4 regions of the Agrobacterium vaccinii genome follow, and region 1 is predicted to be linked to each of the others. Evidence: riboswitches for the same ligand, from Rfam matches in the RefSeq annotation. Region 1 holds a riboswitch; each other region holds the start of a gene.

Region 1 (4,208 bases):
GTCGAAGCATAGTCTTCATGTTGAGAAAGATGGCGCACCGGTTGAAGCGAAAATGGTTTGGTTTGACGGTGATGAAGATTGCCCCCCGGCATGGCAACTATACTATGTAAATTCCGGCGAGAGCGTCACGGCGTATGAACGCTTTGATCGGATCAAGATTATCGCTTGGAAGGTTCTGGAAAAATTCGATCTAACGGATAGTCGGACATCTGGACCCGAGTGGTATCGAAGGAAGATGCTCCGCATATTCCGCCCCATCTCTCAGGAAGAGGTCAAGGCGCTAATTCAAAGCCACGAGCATACTGGAGAGTGATACGTGCCATTTGAAGTGTCCATAGTTACAGCCACGGACGCAGACAGCGTTGAGGGGGACACGGAAGTCTGTGTTCGCTTTATCTGCGATCTCCTTCATACGACGAAGGAAGAAGCCACGGCACTTCTAGCAAGAACGATGTTTTGTGATGTGGATGTCCAGTCGCCTATAACGCTGCATATAACAGTTCAAGGGCGCGACATATCTAATCGGTTGGATACACCATTCGCATCGCTGTATGATCTTGGACCGGGCGACTGGAGATATCAATTTATTGATAGCGGAGACACCGACGACGACATTTGATCGTCTCCCTTGTGTTTTGGCGTCCAGAAGCTAACGCCAGTTTGTCCAGAAGCCCGCGCCGCGCCACAGTCGCGCTGCGGGCTTGCTGCTGGTCATCATCGCCGGTTTCACGATTTGGGAGGCCGTTGCCGTCAGGTGATATGGGACTGATAATGCTTGAAAAATTCACCGGAATGTGACTTCTTTTTGCCATGTGAAACAGGCATCTTCTGTTTCGCTCGTGGCCAATGTTGAGCGTATCTGTGCGGCTGTTCCACGTTCTGACATTTTAGACCATTTCATAGCATCACCCCGCTGCGGCGGACCTCAGGAGAGAGACGATGAAGCTTAAAACCATTGCCGCATCCATACTGATAGGCTGTCTTTGCGCCGGTGCGGTTTCCGCAGCCGGCGAGGTCGAAAAGCGCGAAGGCCTGATGAAGGGTATCGGCGGCGCCATGGGCGCGCTGGGCGCCATCGCCAAGGGTGAAAAGCCTTACGACGCAGCCGCCGTCAAGACCGCCGTCACCACCATCAGCACCAACGCCAAGGCGTTCCCGGACCAGTTCCCTGCCGGTTCCGAAGGCGGTGCTGCGGCGCCTGCCATCTGGCAGAACTTCGCAGACTTCAAGTCGAAGTCCGAGAAGCTCGGCACGGATGCGGACGCGGCTCTGGCACAGTTGCCGACGGACCAGGCCAGCGTCGGTGCCGCCCTGAAGACGCTGGGTGCAGATTGCAGCAGCTGTCACCAGACGTATCGCCTCAAGAAGTAATAACTGAAAAGCCAGGTCCGCCGGTCATCCGGCGGACTTTTTCATCATTGATTTTACAATAGGCGGAGAAGGCGATGGCTTCCATCTGGGCCAGGCTGGCAGGCGGTGCCGTTATTGCGGGCGCGGCGGGGCTCGGTGTTTTCATGTGGGTGACCGCGCCTCAACGTCAGGCGCCGAGCCACTGGGCCAATTTAGGCGAACCGAACCTTGCCAATGGCGAAACCCTGTTCTGGGCAGGCGGTTGCGCCAGTTGCCACGCGGCACCCGATGCCACGGGTGATGCGCTCAAGACGCTCTCCGGCGGGCAGGCGCTGCCCAGCCCTTTCGGCACCTTCCATATGCCCAATATCTCGCCCGATCCGCAGCATGGTATCGGCGCATGGACTGTCGCAGAATTCGGCGATGCCATGACGCGCGGCGTCGGCAAGCAGGGAGAGCACCTCTACCCGTCCTTCCCCTATAATTCCTATGCGCGGATGACGCCGCAGGATGTCAACGACCTCTTCGCCTATCTGAAAACACTGCCCGCCAGCACCAATGATGCGCCGGGCCACGATCTGCCGTTTCCCTTCAACATTCGTCTGTCGCTGGGCGGCTGGAAGTTCCTGTATTTCGACAAGGGCCAACCGCGTGTCGAACTGGCCAATGCGAGTGCGGATGTCGTGCGCGGACAATATCTCGTCGAAGGCCTCGGCCATTGCGGCGAATGTCACACACCACGCGATGCGCTGGGTGGCTTCCTCAAGGGGCAGTGGCTGGCAGGCGGACCGAACCCGGAGGGCGAGGGCAAGATACCCGACATCCGTCCCGAATCCGCTACGATCGGTTCATGGACACAGGCCGATATCGCCAACTACCTCGAGACTGGCTTTACACCGGATTTCGACAGCGCTGGCGGCTCCATGGTCAAGGTGCAGCAGAACATGGCCCGCATTCCCGCCGAAGACCGCAATGCGATCGCGGCGTACCTCAAGGCGCTGCCTTCCCCGTGATGGCCATTGACTCGGCGAAACTTCCGCCGGATAACAGACGTGTGATGGTCTTTCCGGGTTCGCCCGAAAAGTGAAAAGGGAACACGATAGAAGCGCCAAGCTTTGATTCGTGGCTGCCCCCGCAACTGTGAGCGGATAGCCTGAGAACGAAAAGCCACTGATCTGGCGCATCGACGCGAAATCGTCTTCGATTTCGTAAAATACGATGCGGATACAAAAGGATTGGGAAGGTGTTTTCAAGGTTACGACCCGCAAGCCAGGAGACCTGCCATCACGTGAAGTGTCGTCCAAACCGGCGGGGTGTCCGGAACAGCACGGTTACGAGGTCTGATGTTTCAGGCCTTAGGACCCTGTGTCTCTTTTCCCCGTGGTGAATGTTGAATGCGGTCGTGTGGCGTTTGATCAGAATACGCCCACCCGCACAGGAAAGGGTCACCATGTCTATCCAGCAGAATACGGCCTCAGCCGTCTCAACCAAAACATCGAAAATCGCGCAATCATTGACGGCAGCCGCACTCGGCCTGTTCATCGTCGGCTTTGTCGGTTTTTCGCATGTCGAAGCCGTGCACAATGCCGCGCATGACACGCGTCATGCCAACGCTTTCCCTTGCCATTGAAGGGAGAGAGATCAATGCCATTTTTCCGTAATATCGTCTTTACCGCCGTTCTGGTGGGGCTGATTGCCGGTCTGGCCGTCAGCGCCCTGCAGGCCATCGGCACCACGCCGCTCATTCTCCAGGCGGAAACATTCGAAAGCGCGGGTGGCGAAGCAGCCCCCGCTCACGCCCACGATGCGGCAACACCTGCCGACCATCACCACGATACCGAGGCATGGGCACCCGCCGATGGCTTCGAGCGCAACGCCTATACCCTTGCCGCCAATGTGCTGACGGCTATCGGTTACGCGCTGGTACTGACAGCCCTTATCTCGCTGCGCAGCACGCAGGGCGGCTGGCGTGAAGGCCTGTTCTGGGGCCTTGCCGGTTTTGCCGCCGTCATGCTGGCACCCATGATCGGCCTGCCACCGGAATTGCCGGGAAGCCCAGCTGCTGCTCTCGAAGCACGGCAAATCTGGTGGGTCGCGACCGTTGCGGCAACGGCTGGCGGCATTGCGCTGCTTGCCTTCAAACGCAACGAACCATGGGCCATCCTTCTTGCTGTGGTGCTCATCGTCGCACCGCACGTCGTCGGCGCGCCACTGCCGCCAGAGGGTGAACATGCACTGGCCCCGTTGCCGCTGGAACGCCGTTTCATGGTGCTGGCAACGGTAACGAGCTTCGTGTTCTGGCTTATCCTCGGCTCGCTGAGCGGCCTGTTCCTCAAGCGCTTCGACGTTGCCCGATAAGATGGAAAACGCAGCGGAATGGAGTGACGAGCTCGACGCCGTGCGTTTTTCCATCCCCGGTCATGGCGCACCTTGCGCCATGCATCGCCTGGCCTTCAGGGCGCTTCTGGCAGAAGAACCGGGCAGGGAGGCCTGCCTCGCATTCTTTGCCGAAAACAGCGAGGCATTCTTCACCGCCGCCACCGCCAAGATCGCGCGACTTGCGTTGCCATTCGACCGCAGCCTGCACATCAACAGCCGTGATGTCAGACGCGCGATGGCCGGAAATGCGAGGGAGGGCGCAGCCCGCGCCTGCCGCGTTCTCGATCAGCGCTGATCTCACCGATGCTCCGCTGAAAACACCGCGATTTCGGCTTCTGCCTCCGGTCCCCACAGATCGAGCGCCTTTAGCACTTCGGCGGCAAAAGTCACCGGGGCGCTGCCGGGTGCAGTGACGATGCCTTCGTCGCTGACGGCCTGCGGCTGGTCGCGGTAGTGCTCCACGCCCTGATAGGTCTCGT
Region 2 (4,208 bases), 1.2 Mb from region 1:
ATAAAGCCGATGGAGCCGACGATGCTGACCATGACGGCGGTCATCAATGCGGATATTCCGGCCAGGACCACGTAAACGCGACGAACCGGAATGCCAAGCGATGCCGCAGATTGGGAACCGAATGTGAAAGCATCCAGTGCCCGCGCATGCCACAGACATGTGGCAAAACCGGCAATAGCAACCGGCAGGGCCAATGACACATCAGTCCAGCGAACGCCGGAGAGATTTCCGAGCAACCAGAACATGATTCCACGCGCCTGCTCTGCGTTCGCCGCTTTCGTGACGATGAAGGACGTCAAGGCATTGAAAAGCTGTGAGCCTGCGACGCCAGCCAGAATGATCGCACTGTTTCCCCGACCGGCCCGCATTGCCAGAAGGCTGACAAGGGTGAAAGCAAGAAGCGCACCCAAAAATGCACCCAGCGGCATGGTGAGCAGACCCGCGCCAAAACCCATAATGGCGACGCCGACAGCGCCCATCGAGGCGCCTGCCGAAATGCCGAGAATATAGGGGTCCGCCAGGGGATTCCGCAAAAGCGACTGAAGCACGACGCCCGAGACGGCAAGCGCTGCACCACAACAGGCGGCGACAACCGCCCTGCTGAGACGATAGTTCCAGATCACACCCTCATCGATGGCATCCAGCGGATAGCCCGCGTGGAACAGCCGGTTGGCAACAGTCTTGGCGACGACATCCATGGGAATGGATGTCTCGCCGATGGCCGCTCCAAGCCAGAGCGCCAGAAGCAGACACCCAACCGCGATCAGCGCGGCACGGGTGAAGATGAAAAAACCACCCATGCTTACTTGGCAAGTCCGAGCTGGACGACAGCATCGGCCAGAACTTCGATACCCTCGATGGTGCGGATCGTCGGATTCATGGCTTGGGCGTCCATTTCAACCACATGACCCTGTTTGACCGCTGGCATGAGGCTCGTCACCGGGTCCTCTTTCAGGAACTTCTCTTTCACCGCAACATCATCAGCGGGGAAGCGCCTACGATCCATCTTGCCTGCCACGATCAGCGTCGGCTGCGACTTGGCGATGGTTTCCCAGCCAACCGTCGGCCACTCCTCTTCGCTATCGATGACTTTCTTGATGCCCAGCGCCGACATGATGTAACCCGGCGCACCGTTTTTACCGGCGACATAGGGGTCGATATCCAGCTCTGCACTGGAGAACCAGAACACGGCTGAGAGCTTGCCATCCGCAGAAGCAATCTTCTTGCGGGCCGCCGCCTCGCGGGCCTTCAGGTCTGCGACCAGTGCTTCACCCTTGTCCTGAACATTGAAAATCTGCGCCAGTTCGGTCACTTCCTGATAGATCAGGTCCATGGTGAACACGCTGTGGCGAATACCGTCTCCGCCACCGGAATTATCCTTGCCAACGCAATCGGCTGGCGATGTGTAGACGGGAATTTTCAGCTCTTCGAACTGCTCGGGCTTGGCAACGATGCCTTCGGGGCCGACATGCCATTGAAACTGTGCCGTCACCAGATCCGGCTTGACGGCCAGAACACTCTCGAAGCTCGGATCGTTATCGGCGAGACGCTTGACCTTGGCATTGGCCTCTTCGTACCCTTTGAGAACCGGTCCGATCCAGACCGCAGTGCCGACGACCTTGTCGGACAGGCCGAGCAAATACAGGATTTCCGTGGTGCTCTGCCCAAGCGACGCCGTACGCTGAGGTGCCTGCGTGAAGGTCACATCCCGCCCGCAATTCTTAAGCGTCAGCGGATATTGCGTTTCGGCAGCGAAGGATGGCGTGGCCATCGTGGCTGCAACCGTTGCGAAGGCGGCAGCGTAGAGTGTGTGTCTGAGATGGAATGTCATGTCCGATAGTCCCCGATCGTCATTGGCGGCCAGAAGGCGCGACCCTGTGAGTATGATAGATCTTCAGCCCGCGCGTGCACGCATGGGGACAATCTGAAACCGGGACATGGCAGATGGAATAAGGCGCTGGGCGCTCGATGCAATCACGACGTCTCCTGTTCCGGGCATCCCCGCCCGTGACCTTGGAATGAAGTTTAGACGGCAGGTCTCCTGGCTCACGAATTTGCGTCTTCACCCACCTTCCCGCGATGTTGCATCGCAGTGGCTTGACGCTTCGAAAAGCGTCAAAGGGTTGGACAATTCGCTCACAGTTGCGGGGGCAGCCACGGCATCGGACACAACACGTCCTCACCGTATTCCCTATTATTCCTCACGATTGCTCGCTTGGAACCGTCACAACCAGATAGACTCATTCAGCACATGCCGTCAAGTAGAGCTTTTGTAATGTTATTACATTTCAATACAAGTGCTTTGTGTATGACCATAAAAAATGGCCGAGAGCATTGTCTCGGCCATTTCCAAACTGCGGCATCCATCTACTACGACGTCGAACCCGTTACATCGGTGGAACGACACCATTGGTGCCGACCACCACCCGGCCACTTGATAGGGCGCCATCCGTGGCCTTTTCGGACGGCACGAACACCGTCGCACCGGCCTTGATGTCGGCAACGGTCGCAGGCGCGAAGGTAACGACCGGTGTGCCATCCGGTATCGAAATCTTCTTTTCCTTACCCTTATAGGCAACCGTCAAGGTACGACCATCGACCGATTTGACGGCGTCGGCAACGGTCGCGTTGGTCATGGTGCTGCTCGGCTTCAAATCCCAGGCATAACTGCCTTCGCCGGTGCCTTTCATGGCTGCGGGGAAAATCAGCACTTCGAGTGCGCCGTCTCCGCCACTTGCTGTAGGCAGGGAAGCGATGCCGACGTAATCGCCCGGCTTGATATCATCGACGGATGCCTTGGCGACGCTTGAAACCTGCCAGCCGTCTTTGAGCATGATCTTGGCATTGGCACCCTCACGGGTTTTGACCGACAAAGTCGTGCCATCGAGGCCTTCGACTGTGCCGCGCACGCGCACCGCATCGGCGGCCTGTGCCGCGAGGCAGGTTGCGATGGTCAGCACGGTGCTCGTAATCGCTATCGTACAAGTCTTGGAAAAGGATCGCATCTTGGTTTCCTTCGGGAGCCCAGTCGTCTCAAACCGCCGGTGGGCATGGGCGAAATCCACCAGTGTCGTCTTGAGACAGCCCGAAGAATCACGTGCTCGATCCAGGTGTCAAAAACAATCAAAGCCGCCAAACAAGGTTGGCGGCTTCGTTAGGGCACATCAGGGCAACGTGTAGGCGATCACGTAGTCACCGGGTTTGGTGCCGACCGAGCCGTGACCACCCGCCACCATCACCACATACTGCTTGCCGTCATCCATGGCATAGGTCATCGGCGTTGCCTGACCGCCTGCAGGAAGACGTGCTTCCCATAGTTGCTTGCCAGAGGTGAGATCGTAAGCACGCAGATAGTTGTCGACAGCGGCACCCAGGAACGCCACCCCACCCTTTGTGATCATCGGGCCGCCGATACCGGGAACGCCGACCTTGAAGGGCAGTGGCAGCGGCGTCATGTCATAGACGGTGCCGTTCTTGTGCTTGTAGGCGACATCGCCGGTGCGCAGATCGGCGCCTGCGACATAACCCCATGGTGGCGCCTGACAGGGAACGCCGAGCGGTCCGAGGAAAGGTCCCATCAGCACGCCATAGGGCGCGCCATCGTTACGGTTCAGCCCCTGTTCGCTGCCCTTTTCATCCTGTCCCTTCGGCGGAACCTGCGCGCGGGGAACGAGCTGCGATGTGAAAGCCAGATAGGTCGGCATGCCGAACATGACCTGACGCTCCGGATCGACAGCGACGCTACCCCAGTTGAAGGTACCGAAGTTGCCGGGATAGATGAGCGAACCGTTCACCGATGGCGGTGTGTAGCGGCCCTCATAGTTCAGCTGATGAAACTTGATGCGGCAGGCCAGCTGATCGAACATGGAGACGCCCCACATGTTCTTTTCCTGAAGCATATCAGGCTTGAAAGACAGGGCGGATGTCGGCTGTGTCGGCGCGCTGAAATCCTCGGGGATGGCGCCACCCGGTGCCTTTTCTTCGGTCACAGCAAGGATCGGGTCGCCGGTGCGGCGATCCAGAACGTAAATATCACCCTGCTTGGTTGGACCGACCAGCGCCGGAACCTTCTGCCCATCCTTCTTGGTTATATCCAGAAGAACCGGCTGTGCGGGAACATCCATGTCCCAAAGGTCGTGGTGGACGGTCTGGCGGACCCATTTGTCCTGCCCGGTGTTCACATCCAAAGCCACGATGGAAGAGGAATA
Region 3 (4,208 bases), on a different replicon from region 1:
TGCGTCCTGCAATCGGGTTTGCCCGGTTCACCGTGTCTTCGAACATGATGTAGGGATAGCCGCTCTCGAACTGTATCTCGGCAATCACCTGGAAGAAGTCACGGGCCTTTATCTTCTTTTTCTTGATCCTCGCATCCGCGACCATCTCCCGGTATTTTTCCGTCACGGATATCTCGGTGAAGGGAATGCCATAGACGCGCTCGATATCGTATGGCGAAAACAGGTACATGTCCTCGTTGTTCTTCGCCAGTTCGAAGGTGATGTCAGGCACCACGACGCCGAGTGACAGGGTCTTGATCCTGATCTTCTCGTCAGCATTCTCGCGCTTGGTGTCGAGAAAACGCATGATGTCGGGGTGATGGGCGTTAAGATAGACGGCACCTGCGCCTTGGCGCGCACCAAGCTGGTTGGCGTAGGAAAAGCTGTCCTCAAGCAGCTTCATCACAGGAATGATGCCCGATGACTGGTTCTCGATCTGCTTGATCGGGGCGCCAGCCTCGCGAATGTTCGTCAGTGACAAGGCAACGCCGCCGCCACGCTTGGAAAGCTGCAGCGTTGAATTGATGCCGCGTGCGATGGATTCCATATTGTCTTCCATGCGCAGCAGAAAGCAGGAAACAAGTTCGCCACGTTGTTTTTTTCCTGCATTGAGGAATGTAGGCGTCGCGGGCTGGAAGCGGCCGGCGATGATCTCATCGACCATGTCTCTGGCAAGTTCTTCGTTGCCTTGCGCCAGCGCCAGCGCCACCATGCAGATGCGGTCTTCGTAGCGTTCGAGATACCGTTTCCCGTCAAAGGTCTTCAATGTGTAGCTGGTATAATATTTAAACGCGCCAAGAAATGTTGGGAAACGGAATTTCTTGGAAAACGCATGATCGAATAGATCACGCACGAAATTGAACGAATATTGGTCCAGAACCTCACGTTCGTAATAACCCTCAGTCACGAGATAATCGAGCTTTTCCCGCAGGTTATGGAAGAACACCGTGTTTTGGTTGACGTGCTGAAGGAAGTACTGCTTGGCCGCCAGCCGGTCCTTGTCAAGCTGGATTTTGCCATGCTCGTCGTACAGATTCAGCATTGCGTTGAGAGCATGGAAGTCCAGTTCGGATTCCGATGTTTTCAAAGGCTTTTCAATTGTGGTCGCGTCCAAAATCGTTCCAATCCGTGTTTGACGTTCGCGACGTCTTCATCCGTGCCTAGAAGCTCGAACCTGTAGAGGTACGGCACCTGACATTTCTGGGAGATGACATCGCCGGCGATCCCGTAGGTCGCCCCGAAATTGCTGTTGCCCGCGGCAATCACGCCACGAATGTTTTTCCGGTTGTCCGCATCGTTGAGGAAGCGGATTACCTGTTTTGGAACGGCCCCTTTTCCACCTTCGCCGCTGTAGGTGGGAAGGATCAGAACGTAGGGCGCTTCGACCTGAATGCTCTCGGAAAGACTGAGGGGAATGCGCCGCGCACTTATCCCCAGTCGTCCGACAAAACGATGGGTGTTTTCCGACCGGCTGGAGAAATAGACGATCTGACCCATTGCTCTGGCTCAGGCCGCAAGCGTGCTGATCATATCCGGGCGAAAGCCCGCCCAATGGGTCTCGCCAGCGACGACGACGGGAACCTGTCGGTACCCAAGCCCTTGAACCAGGTCGTAGGCGCTGGTGTCTTCGGAGACATCAACGATGGTGTAGTCGATGCCCTGTCGGTCAAGAGCGCGGGTAGTTGCTGTGCACTGTACGCAGGCAGGCTTGCTGTAGACGGTAACGGTCATGATGATCCTCGTGAAATTTGTATAGGCGTGCGATATCAATAAGGCGTTGGAAACGCCCATGCGGAAGTTCAGGGATGGATGGCAGCCGAAAGCGACTACGGGCGTTACGGCCCGCTATTCACGCGGATACTGACTAGAATGATGCGACATTGACTTCACCCCGAAGTGGTTGATGCGGAGCTCAGGGGAAGCGGCACGCGCAGGATCATCCCGCACATGACTCGCGACCTTCGGACACCCCGCCCGTGGACGTATTCGTTTGAGGCAGGTCTCCTGGCTCACGGGTCGTCACATCCATCTCGCCTTCCCGAAACCTTCCGGCGCCAGTGGCTATTGAGAGGATGCTCGCCGCTTACAGTTGCGGGGGCAGCTCCGGCATTGCTCCGTCCAGAAAGGACATCACGCACCGTATTCCCGTCTTAGCTCCCGACGCGAATCGGAAGAACCTCGAACACTAGATATAGTATATGAGGAGATAGTCGCGTCAACTCTTAGGAGGGTGGCGGTTAGAAAATTACGTCCTCATCCACACCAGCCTGTGGATAACAGTCTCATCAGACAGCTTGAAAGTTCAGCTTTTAATGGCCGCATACAAGCCGTATATCAAGCCTCGATTTTGCGTTTCGTCAACGTTCGGAGCGCAACGGCTTGTCGAAATCGACGCTCGTCTCGGTTCCACGGTTGGACGGATAGGAGAATTGGCCGAATGCGCCATAGCCCTGGCTTTTCCAGAACCCGAGTGTTTCCGGTGTCTGAGCATCGGCATGGAGATAGGACGAGGTGTACTTAAACTCGGATGCCCGGCTCTCCAGGGCCGCCACAATCTTTGTGCCAAGCCCTTTACGACGGACGCTAGAATCAAGGTACACGCGGACAATCTGACATACCTTTTCGCCGTCGCTATAGCGATGTCGTAGGCGCTCCTTCGTGGAAGGTTTGTTCTCGATCGCGTAGAGACCTCCGGCCGCAATGATGTGTCCATCTCCGTCCCGGACAACGAGAAAACTGCCTTGCCTTTCGCGGGAGAACCAGTTGTCCGGCTGCGCCGACAACAGCGAATCTAGGTCAGAATGCCAGGCGGGAGTGTAGTCGATCCCGTAGACGTTCTTGATCATCCGCAGGCAGAAGGTCCTCGCTTCAGCTCGGACGGCGGACTGTGCTTCATCATTCAGCCATTCCAGGGAGAGGTCATTGATGAGCATCAAGCCGCTAACTTTCTGCGGATAATTTCCGCCCCTGCACCGAGTGCGCGCAGCTTCGCTGTCGCCACATGACGCGGAAGCGGTGCCATGCCGCAATTGGTGCATGGATAGAGACAATTGGTCACCCGGTGGAGATGATGACAATCAGCTTGCAAGATTTGCGGGACTGACTATCGCAATCGGTTGATCGTGCGGATCAACCTAAGAACAACGATCAATCCTTTCGACATCCAAGAGACCAGCAAATCATGTGATTTGCTCCCTCGTCCGTTGACTGATGCTATCCTCGCTAAGCGCTGCAAAAAACGAAAATCGTTCCTTCAAGCCTCAGGAACATTGTTGACGCTAAACAGTTGAGAGGCCTGCCAATCCAGCTCGAATATCAACAAAGGAACGCAAGCAGCACAAATGAACGAGAAACGGGATATCTGGGTCAGCGCTCGCGCATATGCACTCTGGGAAGAAAACGGGCGAATAAACGGAAGCGATCATGAACACTGGCTGCAAGCTGTCCGAGAATACGAGCTTATGATGCAAACCCGGGCATCACCTGATGGCTTGGAAATAATGGCCAGCCGAAAGGGCAAAGAAACAAGTTAGTCGTTCGCCAAAGCAACAATGGTCGATAGTATCGAAAATCAGCATGAGAGGCTGCCTGCTGTCCCCTCATAATAGCAACATCGTGACGAAGGAAACCTTCATTGGATACTGCTCTTTTGGTCGGATACCTCGCCTCAATGTGTTCTGTGTCAAGCTTCGTTCCACAGGTCTACAAGGTTGTCAGGACCGACGATACGAAGGCAATCTCAACAGGAATGTACTGTCTCACGGTTACAGGATTTGCGCTCTGGACCGCATTCGGGGTGATGCGCACCGAATGGCCTATCATCCTGACAAATTCCGCTTGTTTCTTTTTATCCCTGGTCATTCTCGTAAAGAAGCTAAGATCGTAGGCGCTCTCGAGCAGGTGTCCACAACAATCTGTCCGAGTTGGATAAAGGTGAGAGGCTGAATGGGTCGAGCGGGAGCGCGTTACGCGTCTTCAGCAATCACACCTCTGGACACTGAATTCAACGGTATCCTGTCCATTAAAGACCTATCCGAGCGCGCAATTTCAAAATAGATTTCGTTTAGGTCGTCACTGTTGATCATTCTGTCCGCGGCCAGTTCTCGCGCAGTCTTCATCGCCTCTACACACGCATTTTTGTCATTCGCAAATTCGGCACCGTGCTCGTC
Region 4 (4,208 bases), 920 kb from region 1:
GATCCACAGATCGACCGACATGGGATGGCGAAGTTCGGAGAGGTTGGCGGACACAAAGGACACTGAACCATCCGTGCTGCGTTGCCATCCGCGCTCCAGCCCGCCCAGATCGCTGGCCGAAAAAGACAGCACTACCACATCCGCCTGACCCTGATTGAGATCAACCGGCTCGATCAGGTCGTCCAGAGACGAGGATGTGGTGGCGAGGATGTGCATGGATCAGGCAGCCAGCATCCGCTCGATTTTCGCGCGGTCGAGACCTTTCTCACCGATAACGACCAAACGGCTGCGGCGCACCTCGCCTGCGGCCCAGGGACGGTCGAAGTAATGATTGACGCGCGAGCCGACCGCCTGCACCTGCAATCGCATCGGCTTCGCCGACACTTCGACAAAACCCTTGATGCGGAGCACGTTTTCCGACGCTGCCGTTTCCGAGATACGCGCGGCCAAGGCCTCGGCATCGGTGACGGCGTCCAGTTCCACCACGAAGCTATCGAACTCGTCGTGATCGTGATCTTCTTCTTCATCATGATGGGTGTGGCGGTTTTCAATATCCTCTTCCACCGCAAGGCCAAGACCGATCAGCACGGCAGGATCGACCACGCCATTGGACGCCACGACAATCTTGGCCGCCTTCGGCAGATGCGCATTGATATGCGCCTTGGCGCGCTCAAGACCCGCCGCATCCAGCAAATCGCCCTTGGTCAGAACGATGAGGTCTGCGCAGGCAATCTGGTCTTCAAAGACCTCTTCGACCGGATCATCGTGATCAAGCGCCTCGTCGTTTTGGCGCTGAGCGGCCAGCGCTTCCAGATCATGCGACACCATGCCTTCGGCAAGCGCGACACCATCGGCCACGGCCACCACCGCATCCACCGTCACCCGGCTTTTGATTGCGGGCCACTGGAAGGCCTGTACGAGTGGCTTCGGCAGAGCGAGACCCGAGGTCTCGATCAGAATATGCTCGACGCGTGGCTCGCGGCTCAGAATCTGCTCGATGGCGGGCTGGAAATCATCCGCCACCGTGCAGCAGATGCAGCCATTGGCTAGTTCAACGATGTTTTCTTCCGGGCAGCTTTCAATGCCGCAACCTTTGAGGATATCGCCATCAATGCCGACATCGCCAAACTCGTTGACGATGATGGCCAGCCGCTTGCCCTCGAGCTTTTCCAGAAGGCCGCGCAGAAGCGTGGTTTTGCCCGCGCCCAGAAAGCCGGTGATGATGGTGCAGGGAACGCGGTTGAGCGTGGTCATTATGTCTCCTCGGTAAAATTCAAAGGGGGAATGCGGGCAACAAGGCCACGCTTTAAACTGTCGGGCCGTCCGCGCCATGGCATCAGGCCATCGGGTGCTGAAGACAACAGGCGCGCGCCGACCAGCAAGTCGGCAGCGTCGTCTTCGCTCAACGATCCGAACATGTAGGACCAGCCATCGGCGCTGCGCACCGCGGCACTCAAGCCACGCTTGCAATTGGCAAGGCAGTTGACGCTGCGTACATCGACACCTTCAGCCTGACCGAGTGCAACAGCAGCCTGCGCAAGGGTCGCACCGGGGCGAGGGTCCGCGTTCGGATCGGCTTCCGACCGGCAACTGCGGCAAACGTAAACCACGACGCCGGGCGCGGTGTCACGGTCCGTCTTTTCATTCAGGCTTGATGATGTCGATGTCATATCCAAGGGTATGGTTTCCGCGCCTTTGCAATGGTCTCGGGGTGCGGATATCGAAAACGGCATGCGGATCAACGCAACGCCATCGTTCGAACAACCGACTGACCGGAGCACCCCGCCCGGCAGACGTTTTTCCTGAAACGGCAGGTCTCCTGGCTTGCGGCTTCGACACCCTTGCGCCGCCTTCCCGGACTCATTCGTCCAGTGGCTTTCGGCGCGGGCTCACCGCTTACAGTTGCGGGGGCAGCCACGGGTTGGTTCGCACACGCGAATGGCACCGTGTTCCCTCTTAGCTTTTCCCGTTGCCGGAAAAAGACCGTCAGTCCTTAACCCTTATGCCCTGCGGTGCTTTTGTGTCAATGCCGCCGTGTCATTGCCGTGGAACACGTTTTGGCTATAGTCGCCGCTTTGAAAAAGCATGACACCCGGAAGGATGAGCCACAATGACCCGTGACATCAGCGACAGCGAGGCCGAGCGTCACCGCGCCAAAATGGTCAACCGCAAGGCGGTGCAGGATGCCGAAGTCTCGGAAAAGACCATCGAAAAAGGTCTGCTGATGATCAACACCGGCCCGGGCAAGGGTAAATCCACCGCAGCTTTCGGTCTGGCCCTGCGCATGCTCGGCACCGGCAGACGCGTCGGCATCGTCCAGTTTATCAAGGGCGCATGGTCCACCGGCGAGCAGGGGGCGTTGGCCCTGTTCGGAGATCGCGTCGAATGGCGTACCATGGGCGAAGGTTTCACGTGGGACACTCAGGATCTGAAACGCGATGTCGCTGCTGCGACCAAGGCGTGGGAAGAGGCAAAGACGCTGATGGCCGATGAAACCATTGGTCTTGTAGTGCTGGATGAGCTCAACATCGCACTGCGTTATGATTATTTGCCGCTGGAAGAGGTGGTCGAAACCCTGCAGAACCGCCGCGATGGCTTGCACGTCATCGTCACCGGTCGCAACGCCAAACAGCTGCTGATCGACGCCGCCGATATGGTGACGGAGATGACGCTTGTGAAACACCACTTCAAGGCGGGCGTCAAAGCGCAGTCCGGCATCGAGTATTAATCCATGACAGCGCGCGTTTTGATGTTTCAAGGCACCGGCTCCGATGTCGGCAAGTCGCTGATGGTGGCGGGGATGGCGCGCGCTTTTGTTCGTCGCGGTCTGTCCGTCATGCCGTTCAAGCCACAAAACATGTCCAACAATGCCGCCGTCACCGCCGATGGTGGTGAGATCGGCAGGGCGCAAGCGTTGCAAGCGCGGGCGGCGGGCGTACCGCTTTCCGTCCACATGAACCCGGTGTTGCTCAAACCCCAGAGCGAAACGGGCGCGCAGGTGGTGGTGCAGGGCAAGGTCATCGGCAATGCCAAAGCCGCTGATTACCAGCACATGAAAGCCGGGCTGATGCCACGCGTGCTGGAAAGCTTCGAGCATCTGAAAACCATGGCCAATCTCGTTCTGGTGGAGGGCGCGGGCAGTGCTTCAGAAGTCAATCTCCGTGCCAATGACATCGCGAATATGGGCTTTGCCCGCGCAGCCAATGCGCCTGTGATCCTGATCGGCGATATCGACCGGGGCGGCGTGATCGCCAGCCTTGTCGGCACGAAGACGGTTCTGGATACGTACGATGCGGCGATGATCGAAGGCTTCATCGTCAATCGCTTCAGAGGCGATCCAAACCTGTTCGATGACGGCATGCGGATTATTTCGGACAAGACTGGCTGGAACCCGATTGGCCTCTTGCCGCATTTTGCCGATGCAAGCCGCCTGCCGGCTGAGGATGCTTTAGGGTTGAGTGGAGCTGGCGAAAGAAAGCGCGACGCGAAAATTCGGATCGCTGTACCGATCCTGCCGCATATCTCCAACTTCGATGATCTCGACCCGTTGGATGCCGAGCCGGATGTCGAGCTTATCCGCGTGCGCCAGGGAGACGTCATCCCGGCAGATTGTGCGCTGGTGCTGCTGTGCGGTTCCAAGTCCACCATTGCTGATCTGACGGCGCTCAAAAATGCCGGGCTCGACGTGGATATCAAAGCACATGTGCGGCGTGGAGGCTATGTGCTTGGCCTGTGCGGCGGCTATCAGATGCTCGGGAAAAGCGTGGCTGATCCGGACGGCATCGAAGGTGCTCCCACCGCGATTGAAGGGCTTGGCTTGCTCGACGTGGATACCGTGCTGACGGGTGACAAACGGCTCGTCTCCGTGACCGGGCAGAGCTTTGATCAAATCCCCTTCTCCGGCTATGAAATGCATGTGGGCGTCACTTGTGGACTGGATGATAAGCGACCGTTTTCCACAATCGGCAACCACACAGAAGGCGCGATGTCACCGAATGGCCGCGTGTTTGGCACTTATATCCATGGCTTGTTTGCCGATGACCACCAACGCAGCGGATGGCTAAAACGGCTGGGTGGGGAAAACTCGACACTCAATTACGAGGAACAGGTGGATGCGGTTCTCGACCGCCTGGCCGACCATATGGAGCGCCATCTCGATCTCGATGCCCTCTTGGCTATAGCGCGATAGCTAAGGCCAATATGCCGAA

What was found. A riboswitch is a leader RNA that binds a small molecule or an ion and turns the genes downstream of it on or off. The one in region 1 is predicted to bind cobalamin.
Region 2: another riboswitch for cobalamin. It lies ahead of HRR99_RS13090 (ABC transporter substrate-binding protein); the one in region 1 lies ahead of HRR99_RS03740 (CbtB domain-containing protein).
Region 3: another riboswitch for cobalamin. It lies ahead of nrdH (glutaredoxin-like protein NrdH); the one in region 1 lies ahead of HRR99_RS03740 (CbtB domain-containing protein).
Region 4: another riboswitch for cobalamin. It lies ahead of HRR99_RS14355 (DUF1636 family protein); the one in region 1 lies ahead of HRR99_RS03740 (CbtB domain-containing protein).

Annotation. Positions count from the first base shown of each region.
Region 1 is NZ_CP054150.1:741,372-745,579, forward strand. It holds gene HRR99_RS03725 (hypothetical protein) at 1-313, shown strand, start outside; gene HRR99_RS03730 (c-type cytochrome) at 940-1,371, shown strand; gene HRR99_RS03735 (cytochrome c) at 1,446-2,363, shown strand; cobalamin riboswitch at 2,392-2,650, shown strand; gene HRR99_RS03740 (CbtB domain-containing protein) at 2,801-2,980, shown strand; gene HRR99_RS03745 (CbtA family protein) at 2,995-3,708, shown strand; gene HRR99_RS03750 (hypothetical protein) at 3,710-4,024, shown strand; gene HRR99_RS03755 (type 1 glutamine amidotransferase family protein) at 4,027-4,208, opposite strand, start outside.
Region 2 is NZ_CP054150.1:2,659,079-2,663,286, forward strand. It holds gene HRR99_RS13085 (FecCD family ABC transporter permease) at 1-800, opposite strand, end outside; gene HRR99_RS13090 (ABC transporter substrate-binding protein) at 803-1,831, opposite strand; cobalamin riboswitch at 2,015-2,241, opposite strand; gene HRR99_RS13095 (hypothetical protein) at 2,388-3,005, opposite strand; gene HRR99_RS13100 (glucose/quinate/shikimate family membrane-bound PQQ-dependent dehydrogenase) at 3,165-4,208, opposite strand, start outside.
Region 3 is NZ_CP054152.1:61,512-65,719, forward strand. It holds gene nrdE (class 1b ribonucleoside-diphosphate reductase subunit alpha) at 1-1,081, opposite strand, end outside; gene nrdI (class Ib ribonucleoside-diphosphate reductase assembly flavoprotein NrdI) at 1,123-1,536, opposite strand; gene nrdH (glutaredoxin-like protein NrdH) at 1,546-1,770, opposite strand; cobalamin riboswitch at 2,017-2,235, opposite strand; gene HRR99_RS22555 (GNAT family N-acetyltransferase) at 2,397-2,972, opposite strand; partial or broken gene HRR99_RS22560 (methionine synthase) at 2,972-3,085, opposite strand; gene HRR99_RS23315 (DUF2934 domain-containing protein) at 3,381-3,572, shown strand; gene HRR99_RS22565 (SemiSWEET family sugar transporter) at 3,710-3,925, shown strand; gene HRR99_RS22570 (DUF6894 family protein) at 4,005-4,208, opposite strand, start outside.
Region 4 is NZ_CP054150.1:2,957,967-2,962,174, forward strand. It holds gene cobN (cobaltochelatase subunit CobN) at 1-216, opposite strand, end outside; gene cobW (cobalamin biosynthesis protein CobW) at 220-1,257, opposite strand; gene HRR99_RS14355 (DUF1636 family protein) at 1,254-1,670, opposite strand; cobalamin riboswitch at 1,793-2,003, opposite strand; gene cobO (cob(I)yrinic acid a,c-diamide adenosyltransferase) at 2,111-2,728, shown strand; gene HRR99_RS14365 (cobyric acid synthase) at 2,732-4,189, shown strand; gene cbiB (adenosylcobinamide-phosphate synthase CbiB) at 4,176-4,208, opposite strand, start outside.